Linked DNA regions of Geminicoccus roseus DSM 18922. The protein of the gene in region 3 interacts with the protein of the main gene of each other region in a pairwise test. Links are inferred from orthologs where the notes say so. Each region holds a gene or a part of one and is shown on either strand. Other genes may lie near its edges.

Region 1 (9,457 bases), 3.1 Mb from region 3 along the record:
CCGGGCGCGCCACTACTCGACCGCTTCCGAGCTGGCCACTTGGATCCCGGGCGCCCTGGCCGCCGGCTACCGCCTGCTGCGTTCGCAGCCCTTCGACACCATTCATGCCCACTTCATCGTACCGGGCGCGGCCGTCGCCGTTCCGCTCGCGAGAATGTTCGGAATCCCGCTCACCCTGACCGCCCATGGCTCGGACGTGCCAGGCTACAATCCTGACCGTTTTGACATGATCCACCGCCTGATCGGTCCGGCGTGGCGCTATCTGGTCAACAGCGCCGACCGGGTGACCCTGCCGTCCGCGCATCTGGGCGGGCTCCTGGCGGCCGCGGGCGGGCAGGAGGCGGTCCTGGTCGCCAACCCGTTCGCCGGGGAGGGGTCGGTGCTGGTGCGGGAGCGGGTGCCCGGGCGCATCCTGGCGGCGACGCGCCTGGTGCCGCGCAAGGGTGTGCAGGACCTGATCGCAGCGGTCGCCGGGATGAAGGAACCGACCGAGCTGATCGTCGCCGGTGACGGCCCGCAGGCGCCGAAGCTGAAGGAACTCGCGGCCGAGCGGCAGTGCCCGGTGAACTTCAGCGGGTTCTTGGAGCGCGAGGCGCTGGCCGAGCTGTACGCCACCTCCTCGATCTTCGTGCTGCCCTCCTCGCACGAGAACTTTCCGATGGTCCTGCTCGAGGCGATGGGGGCGGGCTGCGCGGTGGTCACCACCACCGCGCCCGGCTGCCGCGAAGTGGTGGGCGATGCCGGCCTGTGCGTGCCGCCATCCGACGTGGACGCGCTGCGCGAGGCGCTCGTCCGCCTGGTGCGGGATCCGGCCCTGGTGCAGGACCTGGCGGCCAGGGGGCGGCGGCGGGTCGCCCAGTTCGCCCCGGACCTGATCGCCAAGGAGTTCGACCGGGTCTACCGGTCCAGCGCCGAAGCGGGCAGCCGCCGTTCCACCTGGTTCGGAGGGCAGCCGCGGGTCCATCCCGGGATCCACTGAGGTCCCCCGACCCGGAGGAAGGCCCGACCAGGCCTGCGGGTTCATGCGTTTCCGTGCGGCAACATGTACGTTCGCTGCCCGGATCTGTGGTTGCTGTGCGTCCTGACAGCTTGCTACCGGACGGCGAACGGCATTCCGGATAGACACGACATGGACGGGCAGGCGGCCACCTTGATGGTGCGCCGGCAAGGGATTCTCCTGGCGCTTGCCAGCTTCGCCATGTTCACCGGCATGGATACGGTGGTGAAGCTGCTGAGCGGGCAGTGGCACGTGCTGCAGGTGATGCTGTTCACTTCCGGGGGCGCCCTGATCACGACCTTCGTGGTCGCCCAGGCGCGGGGCGGGCTGCACCGGCTCAAGACCCGGGTGCTGCATCGCCACCTGACCCGCTGGCTGATCTCCTTCGCCTCGACCGTCCTGATCTTCTCCAGCTACGGCCAGCTGGCCTTGGCCGATGTCTACGCGATCCTGTTCACCTCGCCGCTGATCGCCACCGCCCTGTCGGTGCCTTTGCTGAAGGAACAGGTCGGCTGGCGCCGCTGGAGCGCGGTGGCTGTGGGCTTCTGCGGCGTCCTGGTGATGCTGGGCCCGGCCGGCGGGCTGGAGCCGGTCCGGCTGCTGGTGCTGGGTGGCGCCTTCCTGCACGCCTGCAGCACCATCGTCCTGCGCTGGATGCGCTCGGGTGAGCCGGTCGAGACCTTCGCCCTTTATGGCAACGTGATGACCGTGGTGGTCGCCGGCCTGGCCATGCCGTTCGTGGGCGTGGCGCCCACCGCCTACGAGGCCGGGATCGGACTCAGCGCCGGGATCATCGCCGGCTGCGCCTTCATGCTGCTGGTGCAGGCCTATCACCAGGTCGAGGCCGGGATCATCGCCCCCTTCCAGTACAGCCAGATGATCTACGGCCTGATCGTCGGCTTCCTTTTGTTCGGCGACGTGCCGGCCTGGACCACCGTCCTTGGCGCGATGATCGTCGCGGCCTCGGGAATCTACGTCTTTCGCCGCGAAGCGGTACGTCGCAGGACCATCAGGACATGACCGGCTCATCGACCCTTCCCGCGATCCTGGTGGCGCTTGCCGCCTTCTTCGTGTTCACCCTGCAGGACACTGCGGTGAAGCTCCTGGGTGGCGAGTGGCACGTGGTCCAGGTCGCGGCGTTCAACGCGATCGGCTGCCTGATACCGCCGACCCTGTGGGCGCTCTCGGCCGGCGGCCTGCGCCTGCTCCGCCCGGCCAATCCGCGCCTGCACCTGGTCCGGGCGGCGCTGGCGCCGCTCGCCTGCGTGCTGGTGTTCTACGCCTATGCGGTGATGCCGCTCACCGACGCCTATGCGATCGCGTTCAGCCAGCCGCTGATCATCACCGCCCTGTCGGTGCCGATCCTGGGCGAGAAGGTCGGCTGGCGGCGCTGGTCGGCGGTGGTGGTGGGCTTTCTGGGCGTGCTGATCATCCTGCGCCCGGGCAGCGGCCTGTTCGGCTTTGCGGCCTTGTGCATGATCGGCGCCTCGGTGCTCTGGAGCTTCATCCACGCGATCATCCGCCTGGCGCCGAAGGATCATCCGAGCTGCTTCGCGGTCTGGGTGAATGTCGGGATCCTGGCGGGGATGCTGCCGGTCCTGCCGTTCGTCTGGACCACGCCGAGTGCGGAACAGCTGATGATCTCGTTCCTGGGCGGGCTGCTGGGCGGGGGCGGCTTCACCTTGATGTCGCTGGCCTATTCCAAGGCCGAGGCCGGCATCGTGGCGCCGTTCCAGTATGTCCAGATGCTCTATGCCGCGGTGATCGGGCTGGTGGTGTTCGGCGATGCCCTGCCGGATGCCTGGACCTGGGCCGGCACCGCCATCGTGATCGCCTCCGGCATCTACATCGTCCACCGCGAGACGGTCCGCCGGCGCGAGGCCGTGACCCTGCAGCGCCTGGCGACCCTCGGGCAGGCCGGCTGAACCGGCTCAGCCCGGGCGCGGGTCGCTTGCCCCGTCGCCGACCCGCACCACGACCTTGCCGGTGCTCCGCCGCTCCTTGACCAGCGACAGGGCGTCCCGGCCCTGGTCCAGCGGCAGGACGTCGGAGACATGCGGGCGGATCCGCCCCTTCTCCAGCCAGTCGAAGATCTGCTCGAAGCTTTCGCGCAGCCGGCCGGGATCATGCTTGCGGTAGCTGCCCCAGAAGAAACCCAGCGCCGAGGCGTTCTTGACCAGGAGGATGTTGGCCGGGATCTGCGGGACGTCGCCGGACGCGAATCCCACCACCACGATCCGCCCCTCCCAGGCGATCACCCTCAAGGACAGGTCGAACATGGCACCGCCCACCGGGTCGAATACCACGTCGACCCCCTGGCCGCCGGTCAGCTCCTTGATCCTGCTGCGCAGGTCCGGGTCCTCGCTGTCCAGGGCATGGTCGGCGCCGTGCTCACGGGCAAGCGCGGCCCGCTGCTCGCCGCGGGCCGTGGCGATCACCTTGGCGCCCATCGCCTTGCCGACCTGGACCGCCGCCAGGCCGACCCCGCCGGCCGCGCCATGCACGAGCAGGACCTCGCCCGGCAGGATCTGGGCGCGCCAGGACAGGGCGCCGTAGGCGGTGCCGTAGGTGATCGCGATCGCCGCCGCGGTCACGTCGTCGACATCGTCGGGGATCGGGATGACGTCCTCGGCCCGCGCCAAGGTCTTCTCGGCGAACCCGCCATGGTCGAGGAAGGCCAGCACCCGCTGGCCGGGCTCGACCCCGCCCATGATGGCCCCGGCGCCGACCTTGTCGATCATGCCGGCGATCTCCAGACCCGGCACGAAGGGCAAAGGCGGCCGCTCCTGGTAGCGCCCCTCCAGCATCAGCAGGTCGGCGAAGTTCACGCCGGCCGCGGCGACCGCGATCCGCACATGGCAGGCGCCCGGCTCCGGATCAGCCATCTCCCGCACGGCGAGGCCATCGAGACCCACCGTCTGCTCGCAGACCAGCGCACGCATACTTTCGATTCCCAACGACTCGACCAGGATGCTCCCATCCTAGGCCTGGGACCGGCTGCCGGGAAGGTGCTCGCACCGGCCGGGATCAGGCCGCGAAGCCCGGTCACGCGCCGGATGGAGACTTCCCGAACGCGATCCGGCTGCCTAAATGGGCGTCATGTCCGAGCAACAACTTCGCGGCTGGTTCGCGATCGGCGCCGAAGCCATCTCGAAAGAGGTGAACTTCGGCAACCTCATGCGCACCGCGAATGCCTTCGGTGCCGCCTATCTGTTCCTGGTCGACCCGGCGACGTCCCTGCGCGACGCCGGCCGCACCGACACGTCCAAGTCCAACCTCAGCCTGCCGGTGTTCCGCCACCGCAGCCCGGACGAGATGAACCTGCCGCATGGCTGCCGGCTGGTCGGGGTGGAGCTCACCGAGGATGCGGTGGCGCTGCCGTCGTTCCGTCATCCCTCCGCCGCGGCCTATGTGTTCGGCCCGGAGCGGGCTTCGCTGAGCCCGGCCATGCAGGCGCGCTGCGACCATATCGTGAAGATCCCGACGCGCTTTTGCGTCAACCTCGCGATCGCTGCCGCGATCGTGATGTACGACCGGCAGATCACGCTCGGCCGGTTCGGCGAGCGGCCGGTGATGCCGGGCGGGCCGATCGTTCCTCCGAAACCGCACGTCCATGGCGGCGTGGTGCTGCGCCGGGGCCGGGACGGCACTGGGCGTGCCTGAGCGTCGCTGCGACCCCTTCAGATCGAACGCCACCAGGGCTATGCTTGCCGCAGTCCAACATCCCCTGCCTCCGGAGCCGAGTTGCATGAAGGCGCTCGCCGCTGTCGTTTTGTCGCTCGCCATGCTTGTGCCTTCCATGGCTGAAGCCGCGCCGAAGCTCCTGTCCAATCACCAGGACTGGAACCTCTACGTCGTCGAGGGCAGCGAGAAGCTCTGCTACATCGCGTCGGAGCCGAAGAAGCAGGAGGGCAACTACACCTCGCGCGGCAACCCGTTCATCATCGTGGCCCGGATCCCGTCCAGCCCGCCGATCGACGAGGTCAGCATCCGGGTGGGCTACACCTACAAGAAGGGCAGCGAGGTGTCGGTGCGGATCGACGACACGCCGTTCAGTTTCTTCACCAACGACGAGCAGGCCTGGGCGAAGAGCGCCGACGACGACAAGAAGGCGATCGTCGCGATGCGGCGCGGCCGGCAGGCCGTGGTCCGCGCCACCTCGACCCGGGACACCCATTCCATCGACACCTATTCCCTGTCCGGCTTCACCGACGCCTACAACGCGCTCACCGCCGCCTGCGGCACGAGCGCGGCGCTGGCGACGGAGCCGGTGGCGCGAGGCTGAACCGACGTGCAGCAGCTGAGAAAGCCTTTGGCCGCGGACGGGCTCCAGAGCCTGATCGGTGCGGACCGGGCAGCCCTGGAAGCGGTCCTGGTGGAGCTGGGCGAGGCCGAATCCAAGTCGAGGATGCGCGCCCGCCAGCTGTTCCACTGGATCTACTGCCGGGGTGCCAGGACGTTCGACGAGATGACCACGCTCTCCAAGGAGCTGCGTGGCCGGCTGGCCGAGCAGTATTCGGTGGCGCGGCCGCAGATCGTGGTCGAGCAGAAGTCCACCGACGGGACGCGCAAATGGCTCCTGCGCTTCTTCGACGGCCAGGAAGTCGAGAGCGTCTTCATCCCGCAGGACGATCGCGGCGCCTTGTGCGTCTCCACCCAGGTCGGCTGCACGCTCACCTGCAAGTTCTGCCATACCGGCACGATGCCGCTGGTGCGCAACCTGACGCCGGGCGAGATCCTGGCGCAGCTCCTGGTCGCGCGCGACGCCCTGGGCGAGTGGCCGAGCCCGCGCGAGGACCGGCTGTTCACCAACATCGTCGTGATGGGGATGGGCGAGCCGCTGTTCAACTATGACGGCATCGCAGCGGCGATGAAGCTGGCCAGCGACGGCGACGGGATCGGCCTGTCCAAGCACAAGATCACGCTCTCGACCTCGGGCGTTGTGCCCAGGATCGTGCAGTGGGGACAGGAGCTCGGCACCGGGCTCGCGATCTCGCTGCATGCGGTGCGCGACGAGCTGCGCGACGAGCTGGTGCCGGTGAACCGCAAATGGCCGATCGCCGAGCTGCTCGACGCCTGCCGCGCCTACCCGCACCGCAACAAGCCGATCACCTTCGAGTACGTGATGCTGGCGGGCGTGAACGACAGCGACGCCGATGCCCGCGAGCTGGTGCGCCTGCTCCAGGGCATCCCCGCCAAGGTCAACCTGATCCCGTTCAACGCCTGGCCGGGTGCTGTGTTCGAATGCTCTTCGAACAACCGGATCCATGCCTTCGCACGGATCGTGGAGGCCGCCGGCTACCAGAGCCCCGTGCGGGTGCCGCGCGGCCGCGACATCCTGGCGGCCTGCGGGCAGCTGAAGACCGCGAGCGAGCGGATCCGGGCGAGGCGCGCAAGCGAGGCGGCCGTGGCGGGCGCACCGTCCCAGGAGCCGGCATCGGTGGCGGCGGCGCTGCCCTAGGGCGGCCGTGCCGGAAGCTTCATTCTTCGTTAAGGCCGGCGCGGCAGAATGCGCCTCAGGAGGTTTCCAATGCGGCGGTTCCTGGTCGGTCTGCTCGCCACCATCGGCGTGCTGGCGCTTCTTCTCGTCGCCGGGATGGGCGGCCTTGCTTGGTGGCTGACCCGGCCGGACAGCGAGCCCTTGCCGGACGCGATGCTGCTGACCCTCGACCTGCGCCGCCCGGTCCTGGAAGGCCAGCCTGGCCTGGCCGCCAGCTGGCTGCGCGGCGGCCAGGACTATCACCTGCTCGACCTGGTCCAGACCCTGGACCGCGCAGCCCGCGACCCGCGGGTGAAGGGGGTGTACGCCCGCCTCGACGAGACCAGCCGCGGCTTTGCCACCACCCAGGAGCTGCGCCAGGCAATCCTGGCGGTTCGCGCCGCCGGCAAGACCACCCTGGCCTTCGCCGACAGCTTCGGCGAGCTGTCGCCGGGCAACGAGGGATACTACCTGGCCTCGGCGTTCGAGCAGATCGTCCTGCAGCCGGTGGGCTCGGTGGGGCTGACCGGGCTGGCCATGGAGGAGCCGTTCGCCCGCGGCCTGATCGACAAGTTGGGCGTCGAGCTGGAGGTCACCAAGCGGCGCGACTACAAGACCGTGCTGGATTTCGCCACGGACCGGGCACCGTCGCCGGCCCACCAGGAGATGAGCCAGTCGCTGCTCTCCTCCCTGGACCAGCAGCTGCGCACCGGCATCGAGGAAGGACGTCCCGCCCTGGCCGGGCGGATCGGCGCGGTGATCGACCAGGGGCCCTATGTGGGCGCTGCCGCCCTCGAGGCGGGGCTGGTCGACCGGCTGGAGCACGAGGACGTCGTGCTGGGCGAGCTGGTTCGTAGCGATGGCGGCCTGCGCCGGGTCGACCTGGACGACTACCGGGAGCGGACCATGCCGGACCCGGACGAGGCGGCGGGCCGGATCGCGGTGGTCCATGCGGTGGGCCCGATCCTGCGCGGCAGCGCCGGCTTCGATGGGCAGGCCGCCGCGGCGGACGACGTGGCCGACGCCCTGGCCGCCGCCCGGGAGGATCCGGACCTGCGCGCGGTGCTGTTCCGGATCTCGTCGCCGGGCGGGTCGGCGGTGGGCTCGGAGACGATCGCGCGCGAGATCGCAAGGCTCAAGGCGGCCGGCAAGCCGGTCATCGTCAGCATGGGCGACGTGGCCGGATCGGGCGGCTACTGGATCGCCGCCGAGGCCGACATGATCCTGGCCGCGCCGGCGACGCTCACCGGCTCGATCGGCGTGATCGCCGGCAAGCCGGTCCTGCAGGACCTCTGGGACTGGCTGGAGGTGAACTGGGTCAGCACCAGCCGCGGTCGCCATGCCGGGATCTGGTCGCCGAACCGGCCATATACGCCCGAGGAGCAGGCCAAGGTCGACGGGATGGTGGATGCCATCTACCAGGCCTTCAAGGACCGGGTGGCGGCCGGGCGCGGGCTGGACCCGGCGGCGGTGGAGGAGGTCGCGCGCGGGCGGGTCTGGACCGGCGCCCAGGCGGAGCCGCTGCGGCTGGTCGACCGGATCGGCGGCCTGTCCGAGGCGATCGCGATCGCCAAGGACCGGATCGGCCTGAACCCCAGCGACGAGGTGGCGCTGGTGGTGCTGCCGGATCCCGACAAGGGGCTGGCCCAGCTGCTCGGCCGCATGAGCCGCGGCCTGATCGGCACCGTGAGCCTGGTGGAGCGTTTTCTCGGCGTCGCTGCCGGAGGGGGCAGTGCCGCCGCCATGTGGGCCCCGTCGTTCCGGTGAGCGCGCACCAGCGCCGAACTGCCGCCCGATGGGCAAAGAGACTGCCGCGCGGCCTTGCCGGGTTGATCGCCGCGGCCGATCGGGGCAAACGGCGAGGGTGAGCATGAACGATACCATCCAGACCGTTTCGCCGTCCGAGCCGCCGGCGCCCGAGGTCCATGCCGTGGACGAACCCGAGCTGAGCGATCCGCAGCCGTCAGCGAGAGGAGGACCGCCCGATTCGGCCAGCCTGGTCGAGCGCGCCTCGTCCTTGAGCGTCCTGGTGGCGGTCGCCCTGGCGCTGGTCAAGCTGATGGCCATGGTGGCGACCGGCTCGGCCGCCCTGATGAGCACGGCGGTGGACAGTTTCGGCGACGTGGCCGCGTCCGGCATGATCTGGCTGAGCTTCCGGGCATCGCAGCGGCCGGTCGATTCCGGGCACCGGCTGGGGCACGGCCGTCCAGAGGCTGTTTCCGCCCTGACCCAGGCCGCCTTCGTCGCCGGGGCCGGCCTGTTCGCCCTCAGCATCGCGATCCGGCAGTTCCTCTACCCCGAGCCGCTGCACCACACCTCGTGGGGGCTGGCGGTGATGGTCGTGTCGATCGTCGCGACCCTGGGCCTGGTCTCCTACCAGCGCCGGGTGGTGACGCTGACCGGATCCTCGGCGATCGCGGCCGACCGCGCCCATTACGAGAGCGACCTGATCACCCATGTCGCGGTGGTGCTGTCGCTGGTGGGAGCCGGCCTGTACGGGCTGGAACGGCTCGACCCCCTGATCGGCGCCGGCTTGGCGGTCTATCTGCTGTTCATGGCGTTCCGGATCGGCCGGGACGCGGTCCATAGCCTGCTGGAGCGGGCGATGGCCCCGGAAATGCGGGCGCAGATCGAGGCGCGTGCGCTGGCTCACCCGGGCGTGCTCGGCCTGCACGACCTGCGCACCCGCGAGGTCGGGGACGAGAGGTTCGTGGAACTCCATGTGGCGTTCGCCCCGGATACCCGGATGGGGGCGGCAAGGCTGGCCGCGGACCGCCTCGAGATCGACTTGGAGGAACTCGTTCCGGGGGCGGAGGTGATCGTCCATCCGATGCCGGCAGGTGACGATCCGGAGACGTGAGGCTGGCCGGACCGGCAGGGACGGAGAGGTGGGATGCGCATCACCGGCTTGAAGGCGACCCCGGTCAATATTCCGCTGGAAGCGCCCTTGTGGTGGAGCGGCGGCCTCTATCCCGGCACCT
Region 2 (9,516 bases), 1.7 Mb from region 3 along the record:
TGGTGAAGGCGAAGTCGGTATGCTTCTCCGGCAGGTAGTTCAGCTGCGCCTGCGAGCCGTGCAGGTAGCCCTTGCCCCAAAAGCCGCCGGAACCAAGGGCGATTTTGGACTGGATGATGTGGTAGCCCGAGCCCAGCGGGTCCTGTTCCGGGTTCAGGAAGGTTATCACCCGCTGGCGCTGGTAGTCGTGCATCATCCCCCAGCCGACCGGCAGGGTCCCCAGCGCCAGCGCGATCACCAGGGCGAACTTCCACCAGCGCACCCCGGCGGCGAAGAACAGGGTGCCGCCCACCGAGACCAGGGTGATGGCGGTGCCCAGATCCGGCTGGAGCAGCACCAGCCCCACCGGCGCGGCCACCATCAGGAGCGGCACCACCAGGAACAAGGGCCGGCGAACGTCCTCCAGCCACGCGGCATGGAACCAGCGCGCCAGGCCCAGGATCAGGGCGATCTTCATGATTTCGGAGGGCTGCAGCTGGACCGGCCCGAGGTCGATCCAGCGCTGCGCGCCCTTGGCGGCAAAGCCGGTCAGGTCGACCGCCACCAGCAGCGCCACGCCGATCCCGAACGCCCAGTAGGCGATCCTGAACCAGAACCGCACGTCGACCAGCGCCAGCGCCAGCATCACGCCCAGGCCCACCGCCAGCCGCAGCGCATGGCGCGATGCCCAGGGATCGGCCGCGCCGCCGGCCGCCGAATAGAGCACCGCGCAGCCGATCGCCCCGATCACTCCCAGCAGCGCCACCAGGAGCCAGTTGATCGACCAGACCTTGTCGAGCAGGGACAGGTCCGGCGCCTTCAGCCGCGTCTCCATCACGGCACCTCCTCAGGCCGCTTCGCCGGGTGCCGGCGGCATCGGCCTTGCCACGCCCTGCTGCAGGGCGCGGTCCAGGATGTCGCGGGCGATCGGGGCGGCCACGGCCGAGCCGCCGCCGCCATGCTCGACCACCACCGCCACCGCGAAGCGGGGTGCGTCCACGGGCGCATAGCCGACGAACAGGGCGTGGTCGCGCTGCTTCCAGGGAATGTCCTTGCGCTTGTAGGCGCCGGACAGGCGGTCGGCCTTGCTGATCCGGCGGACCTGCGAGGTGCCGGTCTTGCCGGCCATCTGCACGCCCGGCGTGAGCAGCGCCGAGGCGCGGGCGGTGCCGGACGGGCTGTTGACCACCCGGTACATGCCGGTCAGCACCAGATCCAGATGCTCTTTCGCGATGCCCAGCGGCTCCGGCGGGGCGCCGCAGCAGGTGGCATGCTGCGCGCCGCCGCGCGCCAGCCAGGGGGAGACCCGGTAGCCGCCGTTGCACAGCCGCGCGGTCATCACCGCGAGCTGCAAGGGCGTGGCCAGCACGAAGCCCTGGCCGATCCCCGAGATCAGGGTCTCGCCCTTGTGCCAGGGCTGGTCCAGCCTGGCGCGCTTCCAGGCGACGGTGGGCATCACGCCCGGCCGCTCGCCGGGCAGGTCGATGCCGGTCCTGGCGCCCAGGCCGAACCGGGCAGCGTACTCGGCCAGCCGGTCGATGCCCAGCCGGCGCGCGACGTCGTAATGGTAGACGTCGCAGGAATGCTCCAGCGACTGCACCAGGTCGACCGCGCCATGGCCGCCCTTCTTCCAGCAATGGAACTCGATGTTGCCAAGGCGGATCGAGCCCGTGCAGCGGATCCGGGTGTGCCGGTCGATCACCCCGGCCTCCAGCCCGGCCAGGGCGGTCATCATCTTGAAGGTCGAGCCCGGCGGGTACTCGCCCTTGAAGGCCTTGTTGACCATCGGCGCCAGCGCGTCGTCGCGGAGCGACGCCCAGTTGCGCGACGAGATGCCGTTCTGGAACAGGGTCGGGTCGAAGCTCGGCACCGAGCCCAGCGCCAGCACGCCGCCGTCCCGCACGTCGATCAGGGCGGCGGCGGCACTGGTCTCCGGAGCCAGCCGGTTCATGCAGAAGCGCTGCAGGTCCAGGTCGAGCGACAGGACCAGATCCTGGCCGGGCGTGCCCTCGTCCCGGTCGAGCGCGCGGATCTCGCGGCCGACCGCGTTGACCTCGACCCGCGACCGCCCGGCCGACCCGCGCAGGATCGGATCGTAGCTGCGCTCGATCCCCTGCTTGCCGATCCGGAACTCGGGCAGCTGCAGGAGCGGGTCGCGGTCGTCCTTCAGCTCGGGCTCGGCGACCGGGCCGACATAGCCCAGCACATGGGCAATGGTGATGCCCTCGGGATAGCGGCGCACGGTGCCGGCATCCAGGATCACCCCCGGCAGTTCCGGCGCGCGCACCGCGATCGCCGACACCTCCTCCCAGGACAGGTCCTCGCGCACCACCACCGGCACGAAGCGCGGCCGGGCCTGCGCCTGGCGGACCACCTCCGCGATCCGCTCCGGGCTCACCGGCACGAGCTGCGCCAGGTTCTCCAGCGTGCCCGGCAGGTCCCGGGTCAGCTCGCGCACCACCCGGACCCGGTAGGTCGGGACGTTGTCGGCGAGCGGCCGGCCGGTCCGGTCCAGGATCCGGCCGCGCGGCGGCAGGATCAGGCGCTCGCTGACCCGGTTGGATTCCGACAGGAGCTGGTAGCGCTGGCCCTGCTCCATCTGCAGGTACCAGAGCCGGCCGGCCAGCGTGCCGAACAGGCCGACCGTCCCCATCCCCAGGAGGAGGGAGCGGCGCTTGAACCAGCGAAGCCGGTCAGCCTCCTGCTGCATGACGCGCTCTCGGCAGCATCCCCTGGACCTGGATCAGCACCACCACGACCAGGGGCCAGAACAGCACGGTGAGCATCAGGTCGCCCAGGACCGGTTCGGCGGCCTGCCAGTGCCGGGCATAGGCGGAGGCGACCAGCCAGCCGGCCAGCGCCACGCCCGCCGCCGACAGGGCGAAACCGGCCCAGCGCACCAGGGGCGAGGCCGCCCGCAGCAGGCGCTGCTGGCGCAGCACCGCCTCGCGCACCAGCAGCAGCGTGGCGGGGCCAAGGCCGATCAGGCTGCCGGCCACCAGGTCGGCGCCCAGCGCCACCAGGAACAGCCCCAGCGCGGGCAGGAGGTCGGGGCGGTGCAGCGACCAGAAGAACACGGCAGCCAGCATCAGGTCGGGCGCTTGGCCCTGCGGGCCCACGTCCGGGAGGGGCGTCAGGTCGAGCAGCGCCGCCAGCAGGACGGTGAGGAGCGGCAGGAGCTGGCGCAGCCGCGCTTCCAGGTCCTGGGCCGGCAGGTTTCTCATCGGCTGCCACCAATGCGGACAGCCAGCCGGGTGTCGGCCGGGGCGCCGTGGCGCCGCTCCACCAGATCCTGCCCCGCTTCCGGGGCGGCGACCGGGCGGGCGCGCAGGACCCGCACATGGTCCAGCCGCGCCCAGTCGACGAACGGGGTCACCTCGACCCGGGACGGGTCGGCGCGGCTGATCACCCCGACCGCGATCCCGGCCGGGATCAGGCCGCCATCACCGGAGGTGATCACCCGGTCGCCGACATGGAAGCGCGGGTCGCGCGGCAGGAAGCGCAGGCGCAGGCGCTTGCCGTTGTCGCCCTCCATCAGGGCGCGGTCGCCGCTGCCCTCGACCAGCACCGGGATCTTGGCGTTCAGGTCGGTGATCAGGAGGACCCGGGCGCTGGCTAGGCCGACCGAAACGATCCGGCCGACCAGCCCCGCCTCGCCGACCACGGCCTGGCCGATCTCGACGCCGCGGCCGGCGCCGGCGTCGATCAGCCGGGTCTGCACGAAGCTGCCGCCGGTATCACCGACAATGGCGGCGGTGGTCACCAGTTCCGCCGGATCGGCCGGCGGCATCCCCGCCCAGCGGCGCAGCGCCTGGTTCTCGACATCCAGGCGGATGGCCTCCGCCTGCCAGCCGCGCAGCCGGTCGACCTGCTCGCGCAGGCGCTGGTTCTCCTCGGCCATCGCCAGGCTGTCGCCAAGGCCGCGGGCCAGCTGGCGCACCGCCTGGAGCGGCGTCGTCACCAGTTGCAGCGCCGGCGTCGCCAGGTCGGCGGCGCCGGTGGCGACGGCATCGACCAGCTTCAGGTCGGCCTTGCCGACCACCAGGAGCAGGACGGAAACGGCCACCAGCATGCCGACCGTCAGGCGGTCGGCCGCCCCCTTCAGGGACGCCGGGAGTCGGGAGAGGCGGCGTGCCATGGCGTGCCCCAGCTTTTCTCACAAGCACTGCTCGTCGGGTGCGCGGCAGGCCGGCCGGTCGGGCGGGTTCGGGCGGCCTGGTCCCTGTCAGGACACCGGCGGCGCGCGATCCTCGTCAACCGACCGCTACCGTGATCATGTACGATCGTCCATGTCGACGTAACCTTCCTCCATAAGAATTTCGTCCCTAGTAGGCCGCCTGCAACACATGGCGCAGGCTCTTGTCCTCCAGGCAGCGGCCGGTCCCCATCACCACGCAGGTGAGCGGGTCCTCCGCCCGGCTGACCGGCAGGCCGGTGGTGTGGCGCAGGACGAAGTCCAGGTTGCCCAGGAGCGAGCCGCCGCCGGTCAGGATGATCCCGCGGTCGACGATGTCGGCGGACAGTTCCGGCGCGGTGTGCTCCAGCGCGATCTTCACCGCCTCGATGATCTGGATCACCGGCTCGGCCAGCGCCTCGGAGATCTGCTTCTGGCTGATCACGATCTCCTTGGGCACGCCGTTCAGGAGGTCGCGGCCCTTCACTTCCATCAGCTTGCCGTCGCCCTCCTCGGGCAGGCAGGCGGAGCCGATCGACTTCTTGATGTTCTCCGCGGTGGTGTCGCCGATCAGCAGGCTGTGGTGGCGGCGGACATGGTTGATGATCGCCTCGTCCATCTTATTGCCGCCGACCCGGACCGAGCGCGAATAAACGATCCCGCCCAGCGACATGATGGCGACCTCGGTGGTGCCGCCGCCGATGTCGACCACCATCGAGCCGCTGGCTTCGGTGACCGGCAGCCCGGCGCCGATCGCGGCGGCCATCGGCTCCTCGATCAGCTGGACGCGCCTGGCCCCTGCCCCCTCGGCGCTTTCCTGGATCGCCCGGCGCTCGACCGCGGTGGATCCCGACGGCACGCAGATGATGATCGAGGGTGCGGCGAAGCCGCGGCGGCGATGCGCCTTGCGGATGAAATGCTTGATCATCTCCTCGGCGACCTCGAAGTCGGCGATCACCCCGTCGCGGAGCGGCCGGATCGCCTCGATGTTGCCGGGCGTGCGGCCGAGCATCTGCTTGGCCTCGTTGCCGACCGCCAGGACCTGCTTGCGGCCCTTGGTGGAGGTCAGCGCCACCACGGACGGCTCGTTCAGCACGATCCCCCGGCCCTTCATGTAGACGAGGGTGTTGGCGGTCCCGAGGTCGATCGCCAGATCGGTCGAAAAGATTCCGAGCAGCCTGGAAAGGAACATGTAGCCGTCGTCCGCCACGCGAGACTTTCCGGAAGGAACACAACCCTCCGGCGAACCAGATCTGCCAGAAAACCAGTCACGGTTCTACGGCGGCCGACATGCGGTTGCGCCGAACGCCGTGCTGCGGCCGGCGCGCCGGTCAGGGAACCGGCTGGCTGTGGCCCGGGCGCCGCTCATGCTCTCCGGCCATGCCGGCGGCCTAAGGCGAACAGGTTACTCTGGCCGCTCACATCGCGGCGGCGGCCTCCTGCTCGTGCGGCAGGGATGCCTCCACCAAGCCGCCGGTCCAGGCCATCTCGTGGCGCTTGCCTCGCCACGCCTGGCCGCGCCCAGCCAAAGACGCCGCCACCACCAGGACGATCCGGTCCTTGCGCGCCAGTTCCTCGCGCTGGACCTGCTCGAACTCGAGAACCATGCCGCCGAACTGCGACGCCACCGTCTTGGCCTGATGCAGGTAGATCCAGCCGCCGACCAGGCGTTGCGCGTCCTCGACGCTGAGGTTCCAGAAACCCGACCGGTAGGTGCCGCTCGCCTTGTCGAAGCTCAGGTTGATCAGGCCGCCCTGGGGCGCGCGCTCGCACTTGAGATGGATGGCATTCATGGTTTTGCGTCCGCAATGTCGGACCGCAGCATAGCCGAACCGGAACCAAAGAACTTGCGTGATTTCTCCGGCATCAGGTGCCGGCGATCGGGATCCAGCCGCCCTTCCCGTCCGGGGCGAACTGGGGGATGTGGCCGAGCCCGGTCACCAGCGCCGCATCCTCGCCCAGGACCGGGCGCCACTCCTGGGCCTCGGTGAGGACCACCCCGGCGCCCACCACCTCGGCCCCGGCGGCGCGGGCCAGCGCGATCGAGCCCTTCAGGCTGGAGCCGCTCGCCACCACGTCGTCGACCACCACCGTGCGCCGGCCCCGCAGCAGCGGGATCGCCCGGCGATCCAGGAGCAGGCGCTGCTCGCCTTTGGAGGTGATCGAGGTGATCGGCTCCACCAGGGCATCGCCTAGATGGATCTTGGGCGATTTCTGCAGGACCACGTAGCGGTCCAGCCCCAGCGCCCGGGTCACCTCGATCGCCACCGGAATGCCCAGCGTCGCCGCCCCCACGATCACCTCGGGCCGCAGCGGTTCCAGGCGCGCGGCCAGCTCGCGACCGACATGGGCCAGGAAGTCGACGCCCAGGTCGATCACCATCATCAGGGAGATCGCGAAGTCCGGCTTGATCGCCACGATCGGCAGCTCGACCGGCCGTCCGGCGACGTCGACGGTCCAGCGATGCTCGGTGACGGGAGAGGAGGTCATGGTGCTGGCACCTTATTCAGCGGGAGGCGGGCTTCCACGGTCAGGCCGACCTGGCGCCAGGTCGTGCGCTTGTGGGCGGCGTCGAAGCCGTTGACCGCGAGCGAGGTGGAGATGGCGTGGGCCATGCGGATCGACTGGACCAGCAGCGGCACGCCGCGGGCCAGGGCATAGCGCAGCCGGGTGTGCAGCGGCACCCCGTCGATCTCCATGCCCCGGGCACGCTGCGCGTCGGCGATCCGGTGGAACTCCTCGCGCAGCATCGGGATGATGCCGAACACCAGGGACAGGACCAGGGTCACCATCGGCGGGAAGCGCGCGGCGCTGGCCGCCGCCAGGATCGAGCCGGGCGTGCTGGTCTCCATCACGAAGAAGAACGCCCCGGTGGTGGCGACCAGCCGGGCGGCCATCCGCACCGCCATCGGCAGCACCTGCGCCAGTTCCTGCCCCTGCAGGGTCAGGTTCAGCGTCCAGGTCGCCAGCACCATGGCGACCAGGATCGCCGCCCCCTTGAGGTAGGCGGCAAGCCCCGGCACCCGGGCGGCGGCCAGGACCAGGATCACGGCCAGGGCGATCGCCACGGCCGGCCAGGCGCTGTCGACCAGCCAGGCAGCGGCCATCACCAGGAAGGCGGCAGCGAGCTTGACCAGGAAATGGACCCGATGGAGGCGGCTCACGAGGCGAGCTCCGGGGCCAGGGTCGGCGCCGGCCAGCCGAGCGCGCGGAAGGCGGGCGAGGACCAGCCCTGCTCGATCGGCCCGTCCTGGGCGATCCGGCCGTCGGCCAGGACCAGCAGCCGGCCGCACAGCTCGTCGACCAGATCCAGGTCGTGGGAGATCAGCAGCACCGCCCGGCCCGCCTCGGCGGCACGGCGCAGGAACCGGTCGAGCATGGCACGGCCCTGCACGTCGCGGGCGAGCAGCGGCTCGTCCAGGATCGCGACCGCACACCCCGCCGCCTCCAGGCAGGCCAGGCCCAGCAGCGCCTGCTCGCGCGCCGACAGGGCGAACGGGCTGGCATCGGCCTTGCCGGCCAGTCCGTAGGGCGCCAGGGCGGCCATGCCGCGCTCCCGGGTCGCAGGATCGGCGCTGCGGCCGGTGCTGCCGGCGAGAGCGAAGGCGATCTCGTCCAGCACCGACAGGTTGAACAGCATCCGGCGCATGTTCTGGGGCAGGTAGCCGATCCGGCGGGCGCGGCGCGCCGGCGTCCAGGTCTTCGCGTCCTGTTTCTCGATCACGATCGTCCCGGACGCGGCCGGCGCCAGGCCCAGCACCGTCTGGATCAGGGTCGACTTGCCGGCGCCATTGCGCCCGACCAGCCCGACCACCTCGCCCGCGTGCAGTTCCACCGAGACGTCCTGCAGCACGGGCGTGCCGTCCGGGCGGCAGAGCCGGGTCCGAAGGCGCTCGACCTGCAGGAGCGGCACGCCGCCCCTGCCCTGCCGGTTCCGGGCTACGGCCGTGCGCCTGGGCGGCATCACCCCGGCCTCCAGCCAGGGCGCCTGCAGCGCCAGCGCCTGGGCGGTGGGCCAGCCGGCCGCGATCCGGCCGTCCTGGAGCAGGTGGATGCGGCCGACCGCACCGGCCAGGGACGCGGCGTCCTGGTCGGCCGCCAGGATCAGCGGGATCCGGTCCCGCACGGCGGCCAGGCTCGCCTCCAGCCGCGCCCGCGCGGCCGGGTCCAGCCCGGTGGTCGGCTCGTCCAGCACCAGCAGTTCCGGCCGCGCCGCCAGGGCGGAGGCCAGCACCACCATGCGCCGCTCGCCCCCCGAAAGGGTGAGGACCCGCCGGCCGGCCAGCGCACCGATCGACAGTTCGGCGAACAGCTCGACGAGCCGGGCGCGGATCTCGGGCCTGGGCACCCCCCGGTTCTCCAGGGGTGCGGCGACCACGTCCTCGACCTCCAGGTCCCAGAGCTGGTCGTCCAGGTTCTGGAACACGATCCCGATCCGCTGGAACAGCTCGGCCCGAGACATCCCGGCGAAATCCCGGCCGCCCAGCCGAAGCCCGCCGACCACCCGGTCGGCATGGACCAGGCGCGGCACCACCCCGCAGGCGGCCGCCAGAAGCGTCGACTTGCCGGTGGCGCCCGCCCCGCAGATGAGGGCGCCCTGGCCGGGCTCGACCTCCAGCGTCACCCCGCGCAGGACGTCCCGGTCGCCAAAGCCGACGACGAGTTCTTCGATGGAGAGCAAGACTGGCCCCAGGCTGCGATCGACAGGAAAAGGCTTTGGCTCAGAACCGGGTGAAGCCGCCCGGATGGGCGCTTTTCAGGATCTTCAGCGCCGGCACCACCAGGAGCGGCGTGCCGATCACCATCGGCACCACGTCGGACAGGCCCAGATAGGTCAGGCCCCACAGGAACGGGAAGATGCCGAGATAGGCTAGGCTCGCCGCCACCACCACGACCATGCCCAGGCCCACCAGCAGGCAGACCAGCCCGATCTTCACCAGGGTCGGCCGGTTCAGCGGCGTCCTGGCCGGGTCGAACAGCAGGCCCGGCAGGAAGCCGGTCATGCCCACCGCGATCCCGTCCACGATCAGGGAGTGGGCCGGGATGAAGGTCCCGGCCAGGAGCGACCAGATGACGGTGCCGAGATAGCCGCAGATGAAACCGCTCTTGGGCCCCAGCAGGATGCCAATCAGGCAGGGCAGGAAGGCGAAGATCCGCCACTGGATGACACCCGGCACCAGCTGGATCGGGTTGGCATAGGCCCACAGCACCCCGGTCGCCGCAGCCCCCACCAGGGCCAGCACGATCGGGAAGAGGGTGTTCTGCTCACGGGTATAGGTCGTCGCCATGCCATGCCCATCCATTGCTGAGGCCGTTGGCGGGCCTCAAGCAAGATCCGGTCCACACGGGCCGGCGGTGACATG
Region 3 (9,563 bases):
CAGCTGCTCGGCCGGCTTCTCCGGCTCCAGGACGACCTCGTCAGCACCACCGCCACACGCGGAAAGCGAAAAAAGCAGCACAACCGCACCGACACGCAAAGCGCGCCGAATCGAGGTGCCGCGGGCGCGGTCGCAGGGATCGATCAGCGGCATTCCTTGTAGCCCGTTCCACCTAGGGTTATGATCAAGCCGTGGCGCCAGGACCTTAGCCGAGCCCGGCAGTCCTAGCCAGACGCGGCGATCCGGCGCCGCGGGAAGGACTGAGGTGGATCGCGAGAGGCTGATCGAGCGCAAGATCGGGGAGCGGCTGCGGCGACGGCGGATCGAGCTCGGCCTGACCCAGGAGCAGGTCGGCCGGATCGTGGGCGTGTCCTACCAGCAGATCCAGAAATTCGAGCGTGGCGCCAACCGGGTCAGCGCCGCACGCCTGGTCCTGATGGCCGAGCGGCTGCGCACCGACATCCACTGGCTGTGCGGCATCACCGACTTCCACCCGGTCACCGCCGGGCCGCCGCATTCGAGCGGAGCGGAGACGCCCGACCCCCACCAGGCCTTCGCCCAGATCGGCGACCCGGCGGTGCGGGTCGCCCTGGGCGGACTGGTGCGGGCGGTGGTGGAGCGCCATTCCGCCAGCCAGCCGGGCTAGGCGTCCTGGTCCAGGAGTTCGACGAGTTCCGCCCATTCCGCCCGCGCCGCCGCGGTCCGAGCGCCTGCAAGGTCGAACACCGACAAACCGGTGGTGGCCAGTTCCTCGTAGATGCTGCGGTCCACGATCCGCGCCGCCACAGGCAGCTGCAGGCCGGCGGCATAGGCTTCCAGCCGTCCGGTGGCGCGGGCACGGCTGCGCAGCCGGTTGAGAACCAGCACGACCTCCTTCTTGCCCTTGCGCACCGATTTCTGCTTGCCGAGCTTGGCCAGGAACCGCTCAGTGCCAGCCTGGTCGAACAAGGAGGGCTGGACCGGCACCACGACCCGGTCGGATTCGTCCAGGAGATCCTCGATCTCGCTGCCGTCCATGTTGGCGGGCGCGTCCACCACCAGGCGCTCGATCCCGTCCGGCAGCGGCCCCGGCTTCTTGGACCAGTCCAGCCCCTGGATGGCGGCCTGCCCCTCCGGGCGCGCGGCCAGCCAGCGCAGGCTGGAACGCTGCCGGTCCGCGTCGGCCAGGACGGTGCGCCGCCCCCTGTTCGCCAGGGCCGCGGCCAGGCTGGTGGCGATGGTCGACTTGCCGACCCCGCCCTTGCCGTTGCCGACCAGGATGCGGATCACGCCTCGCTCCTCCAGAATGGCTTCGCGTGCTTGAAGGCGCGCCACGCAGCCAGGAGTTCGGGCTCGTCGGCCACCGCGGCATGGGCATGCCAGCCGATCACCAGCCCGCCGCCACGCGCCGCCTCGTGCCGCTTGGCCAACGGAAGGGAGGCATCGTCCATCAGCCGGTCGACGATGGTGCCGGTGACGGCGGCGTCGTTGAAGCGACCCATGTGATCCTGCAGGCGCGACAGCCGGCGGGCATAGGGCTTCACTTCCTCGGGGTCGAACAGGCCGGAGAACGCGTCGGCGCCGTAGCGCAGCTTCTTCAGGGCGATGCGGACCTCGTGGCGCTCCGGCGGCGACAGGTCGGCAAAGCCCCGGCCGCGCCGCAGCACCTTGCGCAGGGCCTTGTCCAGCAGGGCGCTGGCCGCCTCCACCGAGGGCATGGCCAGCTGGTCGACACCGACCGCATCTGAGCCCATCCGCCAGGCCCGCATGTCCAGCCAGGCGGAGAAGCGCAGGAGGGTGCGGCCATAGGCGCGGTCGGCGATCATCGCCTGGGCATCCTGGTAGGCGGCCTTCCGGGCGGCTTCCGCCACGGCCTGCAGCGCCAGCGAGGAGGGATCGCCCGGGCGGGCCTCGATCACCGGCGGCAGCAGCTCGCTCTGGAACACGTCCAGGTCGCGCGCCGGCCCCAGTCCCTGCACGACGATCCGCAGCTCGGCCGAGAGCGAGGAACGCTGGGCGTCCGGGATCAGGCCCTTGAACAGGGTCAGCAGGGAGCGCAGCCGCCGCAGGGCCACCCGCATCTGGTGGATGCCCTCGGGATCGCTGCCGTCCTGGACAGCGGCCTCGTTGCCGAGCCACTGGCGCAGCGCCGCGCCGAACGAAGCGATCATCACCTCCTCGATGTTGCAGGCGGGCGATATGGTGGGCCGCTCCGCCTTCTCCGGCTGTGGCGAGTCCCCGGCCAGCAGCCGGCAGCCGCGCTCCCACTTGCCGAGCGTGCCGAACCGGATCGGGACGATGTCGGCGCAGCGCAGCGCCAAGGAGAACAGGCAGGACGGATCGCCCTCGACCAGTTCCAGTTCCAGCTCGCCGACCTCGATGCCGTTGCCCCCGGCCTCGATCCTTCCGTCGTCCAGGGAGAGATTGACCACGGCGACCCGGCCATGCTCGTCCGCCCAGTCGAGATCGACCTGGTCGCGCCGGATCTCGGTGCGGACGATCGGCACCACCTCCCGGCTGGTCAGGATCGCCACGACCTCAGCCAGGGCCGGGTCGGTCAGCCGGGTGGGATCGGGGGTCTCGCCCGCGATGGGCATCTCCCACTCGTCGCGGGAGAACAGGACCCCGTCGGCACGGCGCTCGCGCTTCACGGTCTGGAGCCAGCGCCGGCCGTCCCGGCGCACCCGCAGGCTCATGCCGAACTCGTCGCGCAGGGTGCCGTCGGGCGTGTCGAAATAGGTGGTGACGAGCCGCTTGCGCTTGGGACGGCTCCTGAGGCCGGTGGCAATCACCGGCTCCCGGAGCAGCTTGCGCAGATCGTCTGGCTTGCCCTCGAGCTTCAGCTCGCGCTCGACACCCATGCGTTCCTCTGGTCCCGCCTACGGAGGCACGCACTATTCGCAGAAAATTTCAGGCCAATCTACCGCGGGCGTCCACATCCACGATCCGCTCGACCTGACCGTTCCGGCACAAGGCGACCTGATCGTAGAGATTGCTCACCGGACAGGCATGGTTGGGCAGGATCCGGACCTTGTCACCGATGCGCGGGCGCGGCCCGGCCACGCCGCTCAGATCGACATGGCCATGTTCCTCGGACAGGTTGGCGATCACCGCATCGGGATATTCCATGATGCGGCCATAGCCGTTCAGCCCGTGCAGGTCGGCGGTCAGGGCTTTGGAGCCGGTATCCAGGATGGCGCGGTCGGCGGTGGGACGGGACACCACGGTGGCCAGCACGGTCAGGGCGCAGTCGTCCAGGCCGATGCAGCCGGCCCGCATCTGCATCCGGTCGCCATAGATGTAGGTGCCCGGCCGGTGCTCGGTCACCGGCCCCTGCTCGTTGGCGGTCCACATGTCGGGGCTGCCCCCGGAGGAGAGGATCGGCGCCTCGATCCCGTGCTCCTTCAGCCGGGCGACCGTTTCCCCGAAGAAAGCCACCACGTTCGGCTGCCCGCCCGGCGGCGGATAGGTCAGCAGGCCGGCAAAGCGCAGCCCGGGCGTGGCGGCGATATGCCGGGCGAGGCGGACGGTGTCCTCGACCGACTGGGTGCCGTTGCGCTTCGCCCCGGTGTCGCATTCCACCAGCATCTCGACCTCCAGGCCGGCTTCCGCGAAGGCGCGGCCGATCGGGTCCGACACCTCCTCGTGGTCGGCCACCAGGATCAAGCGGATCCGCCGGGCCAGCGCCACCGCCCGGGCAAGCTTGGGCGCGCCCACCAGGTTGAACGGGATCAGGATGTCATCGATCCCGGCATCGGCCATGACCTCGGCCTCGCCCAGCTTCTGGCAGGAGATGCCCTTGGCCCCAAGCTGCACCTGCAGCCGGGCGAACTCGGCGAGCTTGTGGGTCTTGATGTGCGGGCGGTTGGCAAAGCCATGCTCGTCGCAGAAATCCTGCCAGCGCTTCAGATTGGCCTCGACCCGGTCCAAGTCGATGACGGCGATGGGCGTGTCCAGATCAGCGATCTGCATGGCGGCTTCCTGAATGATCAACGGGATTATCGGCGCTCAAGGCACGGCCGGATGCGCGTCGTCCGGGTCAGACCCCTCGCGGTCCGCCAGGCTGGCGGCGGGGCCGGGAACCGGGTCGGATCCGGAGGGCGACGGGGGATCCTCCTGGTCGCTCTCGTCGGTGAGCTCGGCGATCCGCTGCTCCAGCATGTCGCGCTCGGCCTCCAGCTCGGCGATGGTGGCGTCCAGCTCCCGGAAGCGCTCCGCGCTCATCTGTTCCTCGGGCGTGAGCGCCATCTCCATGTCAAGGACGGGCGGCGGAGGATTCTCGGCCCGCGCCGCCTCCAGTTCCAGCTCCAGGGCCCGGATGCGGTCGGGAACGGAAGCCTCGTCGATTGGCGCGCGGGACAGAGCCTCGCGGCGCGCGGCCTCGGCCTCCTCCACCGCGGCGGCGGCGAACTCGTCGGCGGCATCGGCGCGGGCCTCCGCGGTCCCGGCACGGTTCACCGCTTCGTCCAGGAGCGCCTGGAGCCGGTCGAGATCGGCCTGGGTCGGGCCGCTCGGCGCCTCCTGCTGCTGCCGCTTCAGGTTTTCCAGTTCCGCGACCAGCTCGGCGCGCTTCTGCCGGCTCTCGTCGAGGGCCGCGCGCAGGGCGGCCGTCTCGTCGGTGGGGGGCGTCCTCGCCGGCTCGGCGACCGGCGGCGCCTGGGGACGAACGATCGCGGCCGCCTGCGTGCCGGGCAGGCCGGGAAGGCGGAAGGAGGTCCAGACCAGGCCGGCGGCCAGGCCCAGCGGGACGACGACCAGCAGCAGGGCGACCAGGGCCAGGCGGATCTGCGCCCCCCGCGTGAGGGTCACGTAGCGGCCCCGCCCCTCGGCGTCGCGCTCATAGAAGTGCCGGTCGACGAACAATGGCCGCAGGACACTGGCTCCCTGATCCGGAGGCCGCCCTGGCCGGGCGGCCTTTCCGGATCCGGTCTATCACGTCGTCACGAGGCCTGCATCGTGGCCGGCGGGCGCCGCTACGTCGCAGGCCGCCAGGGGCGCAAGGCCCTCAGGCGCTGGCGGCGACCGGCTCGGCCACGCGGGACGAGCGGCCGGAGCGGAGATCCACCGCCTCGTCGGCGTCGTCGACATAGCGCCAAGCACTGCGGTCGGCGAGCAGGGCCCGCACCAGCTTGACGTGGAGGGCATGGCCGGCCCGGTGCCCGGTCCAGCGGCCGATGATCGGCGCGCCCGCCAGGAAGGTGTCGCCGATCGCGTCCAGCATCTTGTGGCGGACGAACTCGTCGGGGAAGCGCAGCCCGCCGGGATTGAGGACGCCCTCGGGCCCGACCACGACCGCGTTGTCGAGCGAGCCGCCACGGGCAAGGCCCATGGCGCGGAGCTGCTCGATGTCGGCGGCGAAGCCAAAGGTCCGTGCCGGGCCGAGCACGCGCGCGAGGCGTGCCGGCTCGAACGGAACCGCCAGGGACTGGGCGCCCACGGCCGGATGGTCGAACTCGATCGAGGCGGCGAAGCTGGTGAAAGGGGCGGGATCCAGCCTGGCCATCTTGCCGGCGGCTTCCACCACCACCGGCTTGATCACCTCGATCCGGCGCAGCGGGCGGTCCTGCTCGCGCACGCCGGCGCATTCCAGGAGGAACAGGAACGGCGCGGCGCTGCCGTCCATGATCGGGACTTCCGGACCGTCCAGCTCGACGGTCACGTTGTCGATCTCGGCCAACGCGAAGGCGGCCATCAGATGCTCGACGGTCGCGACCTTGGCATCGTCGGCGCCGACCAGCGCGGTGCACATGGTGGTGTCCGCGACCCGGTCCGCGACTGCCGGGATCACCGGCCGGCCGGGAAGATCGGTGCGCACGAACATCACGCCCGTGTCGGCCGCAGCCGGCAGAAGGGTCAGGGAAACCTTGCGGCCGCCATGGAGGCCGATGCCGACGCAGCCGATGCGGTGCGCGATCGTGCGCTGCGCCCGCGCCGACCGGCTCTCGCGGACGCCCAGGTCCTGCGTACCGATCTCGTTGCGCTGACTACCCACGATGTTCACGTCCTTCGCTCCGTTGTCCCCGGGACCAATGAAATGGCCCGTTCCAACCATGGCCGCAGATGCGGAGGGGTCGGGACGGGCCATCACCCGGCAGGTTCGAGATAGGGACGAAGGAGGGGACCCGCCACTCACAGTTGGTTACGGATTGTTACAGCCGCACCTTACTGCGATGCATGAGCAACGCCGCTCAAGTCCTTGAACGGTCACGGCGCAGGAAAGCGGGAATTTCCGCGACCGGATCGCTCCCTGCAGTATTGCCGGAGCTGGCCTGCTCCCAGCGCAGGTGGGTCGATTCGTTGCGCGGTTCGGCCTGGGGAGCGTCGCCGCCGAAGCCCAGCCCCTTGCTCATCTTGCTGAACAGGTTGCTCAGGCGATCCTCGGCCCGCCCCAGGCCCGAGAGCTGGCGCGTCCGGCGGTCGGCGAGGTGCTCGGCCTCGGCCGGCTCGTACTCGCGCTCGGGCTGCTGCTGCTCGTAGACGGCTGCTGGCTCGGGCGCGCTCTGGGCATAGACCTCGCTGCGGTCCGCGGCAGCCCCGTCGGTGCGGTGGTCGCTGCGCTCGGCCACGGCGCGGATATGGGCGTCCACGGTCTGGGCGGTGGTCGGCGCCGGCGGGGTGGCCGCGCGCAGGGTCGGATAGGCCTGGGTGATCGGGCGGGAGACCTGGGGCTGGAAGCGCAGCGGCGACTGCGGCACCGGGTTGCCGGCGGGGGCCGCCTCCACAGCCGAATGCTGCGGACGGCGCTTGCGCTCCTGCATGGCGATGCCGGTGGCGACCACCGAGACCCGGATCTTGCCGTGCATCGATTCGTCGAAGGTCGAGCCGAAGATGATGTTGGCGTCCTGGTCGACTTCCTCGCGGATCCGGTTGGCGGCGGCGTCGACCTCGAACAGGGTCATGTCCGGGCCGCCGGTGATGTTGATGAGGACGCCGCGGGCGCCCTTCATCGACACCTCGTCGAGCAGCGGGTTGGAGATGGCGCTCTCGGCGGCATCGATGGCGCGGCGCTCGCCCTCGCTCTCGCCGGTGCCCATCATCGCCTTGCCCATCTCGGACATGACGGTGCGGATGTCGGCGAAGTCCAGGTTCACCAGGCCGGGCATGACGATCAGGTCGGTCACGCCCCGCACGCCCATGTGCAGGACCTGGTCGGCCATCTGGAAGGCTTCGGTGAAGGTGGTGCGCTCGTTGGCGATCCGGAACAGGTTCTGGTTCGGGATCACGATCAGCGTGTCGACCCACTGCTCCAGCTCTTCGATGCCGCTCTCGGCGAGCCGCGAGCGGTAGCCGCCCTCGAACTGGAAGGGCTTGGTGACCACGCCGACCGTCAGGATGCCCTGCTCCTTGACCGCCTTGGCGATCACCGGGGCAGCACCGGTGCCGGTGCCGCCGCCCATGCCGGCGGTGATGAACACCATGTGGCTGCCGGACAGGGCGTCGATGATCTCGTTGCGCGCCTCCTCGGCGGCGGCGCGGCCGATCTCGGGCCTGGCACCGGCGCCCAGGCCGTGGGTGACGGTGTTGCCGAGCTGGATCTTGCGGTCGGTGAGGCAACGGTCGAGCGCCTGGGCGTCGGTGTTGCAGGCGACGAACTCCACGCCCTCCAGGTGCGCGGTGATCATGTTGTTGACGGCGTTGCCGCCCGCACCGCCGACACCTACCACGCTGATCCTGGGCTTCAGGTCGTGGGCCACTGGCATGGTCAAGTTGATCGTCATCTCGTCCTCCACCCCTCCCGTCCTCTCGCGCAGGACCGGGTCACCGAACCGCCAAGCAGATGACGCCACCCCCCTTTCAGGCGGCGCCGATCCTTCAGAAATTCTCACGAAGCCATTTGCGGAACCTGGACCAGCCTCGGCCCAAAGACGTGCCGGCGCTCTCTCCGCGCCAGCCCTGTCCGCCGTCCTCGCCCCGGCACAAGGCGAGTGCACCGTTCGCGGCACTCGCGCAAGGCTCGCATTCGAACACCTCGCCCGCCTGGATGCGGTCGGGCCGGCCGAACCGGACCGGCAAGCCGAACATCTCGTCGACCAGTTCCACCAGCCCTTCGATCCGCGACGCCCCGCCGGTCAGCACCAGCCCGGCAGGCGGCATGGCGCGGAACAGATCGGCGTGGTCCTTCAACTGGTTGCGGATCAGCTCCAGGATCTCCTCGACCCTGGGCCTGGCGATCTCGGTCAGCCGCGAGCGGGCCACCTCGCCGGATGGCCAGCTTTCCGGGTCGCCCACGTGCGGCACCGCGATCCGCTGGTCTGCGTCGCCATGGCGCGCCTGCACGCTGGTGTAGAGCGACTTGATCCGCTCGGCATGGGCGCGCTGGGTGGACAGGCCATGGGCCAGGTCGGCGGTGATGTGGTCGCCGCCATAGGGCACCGCGGCCAGGAGGGCCAGGCGGCCGCCGAAGAAGTGCGCGACGTTGGAGACGCCAGCACCCAGGTCCAGCACCAGCACGCCGCGCTCGCGCTCCTCCTCGGTGGTGACGGACCAGCCCGACGCATAGCCGGACGAGACCATGCCGACCACGTCCAGATGGCACCCGTCCAGGCAGGCGCGCAGCTGGGCGACATGGCGGCTGTCGATGCTGACGGCGTGGGCCAGGACCTGCAGGCTCTCGCCGCGCATCCCGTTCGGGTCGCGCAGCGGCCGGCCGCCGTCGATCGACAGTTCCAGCGGCACGAGGTGGATGATCGAGCGGGCGGGATCGTCCAGCTGCTTGCGGGCCGCGTCCAGCGCCCGCGCGATGTCCGCCCCGTCGGCTGCCCGGCCGAACAGCGGCACCTCGACCCGGACATGGGCGGAGCGCGGCTGCCCGCCGCTGGTCACCACCGCCACCGCGCGCAGTTCCTCGCCGGCAGCCTGCTCGGCCTCATGAACGACCGCGGCGATGCCCAGCTCGGCATTGTCGCCGTCGACGATCTCGCCGCTGCGCACGCCGTCGGCTGCCTGATAACCCTTGCCGCGCAGCTCGAAGCCGCCCGAGCGCTTGGGCCGGACGATCCAGCAGCCGAACTTGCTGGTGCCCACGTCGACCACGGCGCGGACCCGGCTGGCGGCAGCCGGGTCAAAGCCGCCGATGGCGGCCGGGCGCCGGTCGAGAGCTGCCGAGCTCATGCGCCCTCCCGGCCATCGCTGCCGACCCTGGGGTCGGCCTGCACCACGATCCCCCCAACGGCGCGCAGATCCAGCGCCACCACGGCCTTGTCGAGCAGGGCGGCATCCGCCTGGACCCGGGCAAGCTTGTGCCAGGCGGCAGCGGCGTCGTTCTCGGGCAGCCGCACCTCGATCCTCCTGTCGATCCAAACGTTCCAGCGCCGGCTGCCGATCCGGCGCGCGCCGGTCACCCGGCGGGAGAGCGCCGGCTCCGAGCGGATCAGGGCCAGGAGCTCGCCGGCATGGCGCTGCGCCCCCTCGCCCGCCACCGTGGGCAGCCGGGCGAACGGCCGCAGATCCGAGATGCGGACCGTTTCGCCGTCCTCGTCGATCAGGACCAGCCGGCCGCCATCGGCCTCGGCCAGCGCCATGGGCTTGCGCTCCTCCAGGCTGACATGGAGGGTGTCGGGAAGCCGGCGATGCACGGACGCTGA

Evidence for each region.
Region 1: the proteins of ftsZ (region 3) and rlmN interact in binary tests that used the Escherichia coli proteins (3 or more experiments, as listed by UniProt). The link is inferred for Geminicoccus roseus DSM 18922 from one-to-one orthologs.
Region 2: the proteins of ftsZ (region 3) and GEMRO_RS0103150 interact in binary tests that used the Escherichia coli proteins (3 or more experiments, as listed by UniProt). The link is inferred for Geminicoccus roseus DSM 18922 from one-to-one orthologs.

What each region holds. Positions count from the first base shown.
Region 1 is NZ_KE386572.1:5,117,811-5,127,267, reverse strand. What follows is about bases 4,572-7,373. They hold rlmN (23S rRNA (adenine(2503)-C(2))-methyltransferase RlmN), read left to right. Parts: upstream 4,572-5,288; coding sequence 5,289-6,458; downstream 6,459-7,373. Other genes in these bases: sppA (signal peptide peptidase SppA), read left to right, coding at 6,528-7,373; GEMRO_RS31750 (invasion associated locus B family protein), read left to right, coding at 4,746-5,282; GEMRO_RS31755 (RNA methyltransferase), read left to right, coding at 4,572-4,660. In the rest of the region: GEMRO_RS0125045 (glycosyltransferase family 4 protein), read left to right, coding at 1-979; GEMRO_RS31765 (DMT family transporter), read left to right, coding at 1,130-2,017; GEMRO_RS31760 (DMT family transporter), read left to right, coding at 2,014-2,922; GEMRO_RS0125030 (NADPH:quinone oxidoreductase family protein), read right to left, coding at 2,929-3,939; more of GEMRO_RS31755, read left to right, coding at 4,097-4,571; more of sppA, read left to right, coding at 7,374-8,243; GEMRO_RS31735 (cation diffusion facilitator family transporter), read left to right, coding at 8,347-9,336; GEMRO_RS0125000 (mandelate racemase/muconate lactonizing enzyme family protein), read left to right, coding at 9,370-9,457.
Region 2 is NZ_KE386572.1:370,236-379,751, forward strand. What follows is about bases 3,326-6,186. They hold GEMRO_RS0103150 (rod shape-determining protein), read right to left. Parts: upstream 5,346-6,186; coding sequence 4,305-5,345; downstream 3,326-4,304. Other genes in these bases: mreC (rod shape-determining protein MreC), read right to left, coding at 3,326-4,117; GEMRO_RS27215 (hypothetical protein), read right to left, coding at 5,572-5,946; GEMRO_RS0103160 (phosphoribosyltransferase family protein), read right to left, coding at 6,020-6,186. In the rest of the region: rod shape-determining protein RodA, read right to left, coding at 1-814; mrdA (penicillin-binding protein 2), read right to left, coding at 827-2,689; GEMRO_RS35615 (hypothetical protein), read right to left, coding at 2,673-3,203; more of mreC, read right to left, coding at 3,200-3,325; more of GEMRO_RS0103160, read right to left, coding at 6,187-6,643; GEMRO_RS0103165 (energy-coupling factor transporter transmembrane component T family protein), read right to left, coding at 6,640-7,317; GEMRO_RS0103170 (ABC transporter ATP-binding protein), read right to left, coding at 7,314-8,834; GEMRO_RS0103175 (hypothetical protein), read right to left, coding at 8,875-9,441. UniProt on the Escherichia coli protein: Forms membrane-associated dynamic filaments that are essential for cell shape determination. Acts by regulating cell wall synthesis and cell elongation, and thus cell shape.
Region 3 is NZ_KE386572.1:2,060,078-2,069,640, reverse strand. What follows is about bases 5,433-8,340. They hold ftsZ (cell division protein FtsZ), read right to left. Parts: upstream 7,698-8,340; coding sequence 6,168-7,697; downstream 5,433-6,167. Other genes in these bases: ftsA (cell division protein FtsA), read right to left, coding at 7,792-8,340; lpxC (UDP-3-O-acyl-N-acetylglucosamine deacetylase), read right to left, coding at 5,433-5,980. Outside these bases: GEMRO_RS0110775 (outer membrane protein assembly factor BamD), read right to left, coding at 1-153; GEMRO_RS0110770 (helix-turn-helix domain-containing protein), read left to right, coding at 266-646; GEMRO_RS0110765 (ParA family protein), read right to left, coding at 643-1,269; GEMRO_RS0110760 (CYTH and CHAD domain-containing protein), read right to left, coding at 1,266-2,840; GEMRO_RS0110755 (D-TA family PLP-dependent enzyme), read right to left, coding at 2,890-3,951; GEMRO_RS0110750 (hypothetical protein), read right to left, coding at 3,988-4,842; more of lpxC, read right to left, coding at 4,985-5,432; more of ftsA, read right to left, coding at 8,341-9,090; GEMRO_RS33430 (cell division protein FtsQ/DivIB), read right to left, coding at 9,087-9,563. UniProt on the Escherichia coli protein: Essential cell division protein that forms a contractile ring structure (Z ring) at the future cell division site. The regulation of the ring assembly controls the timing and the location of cell division.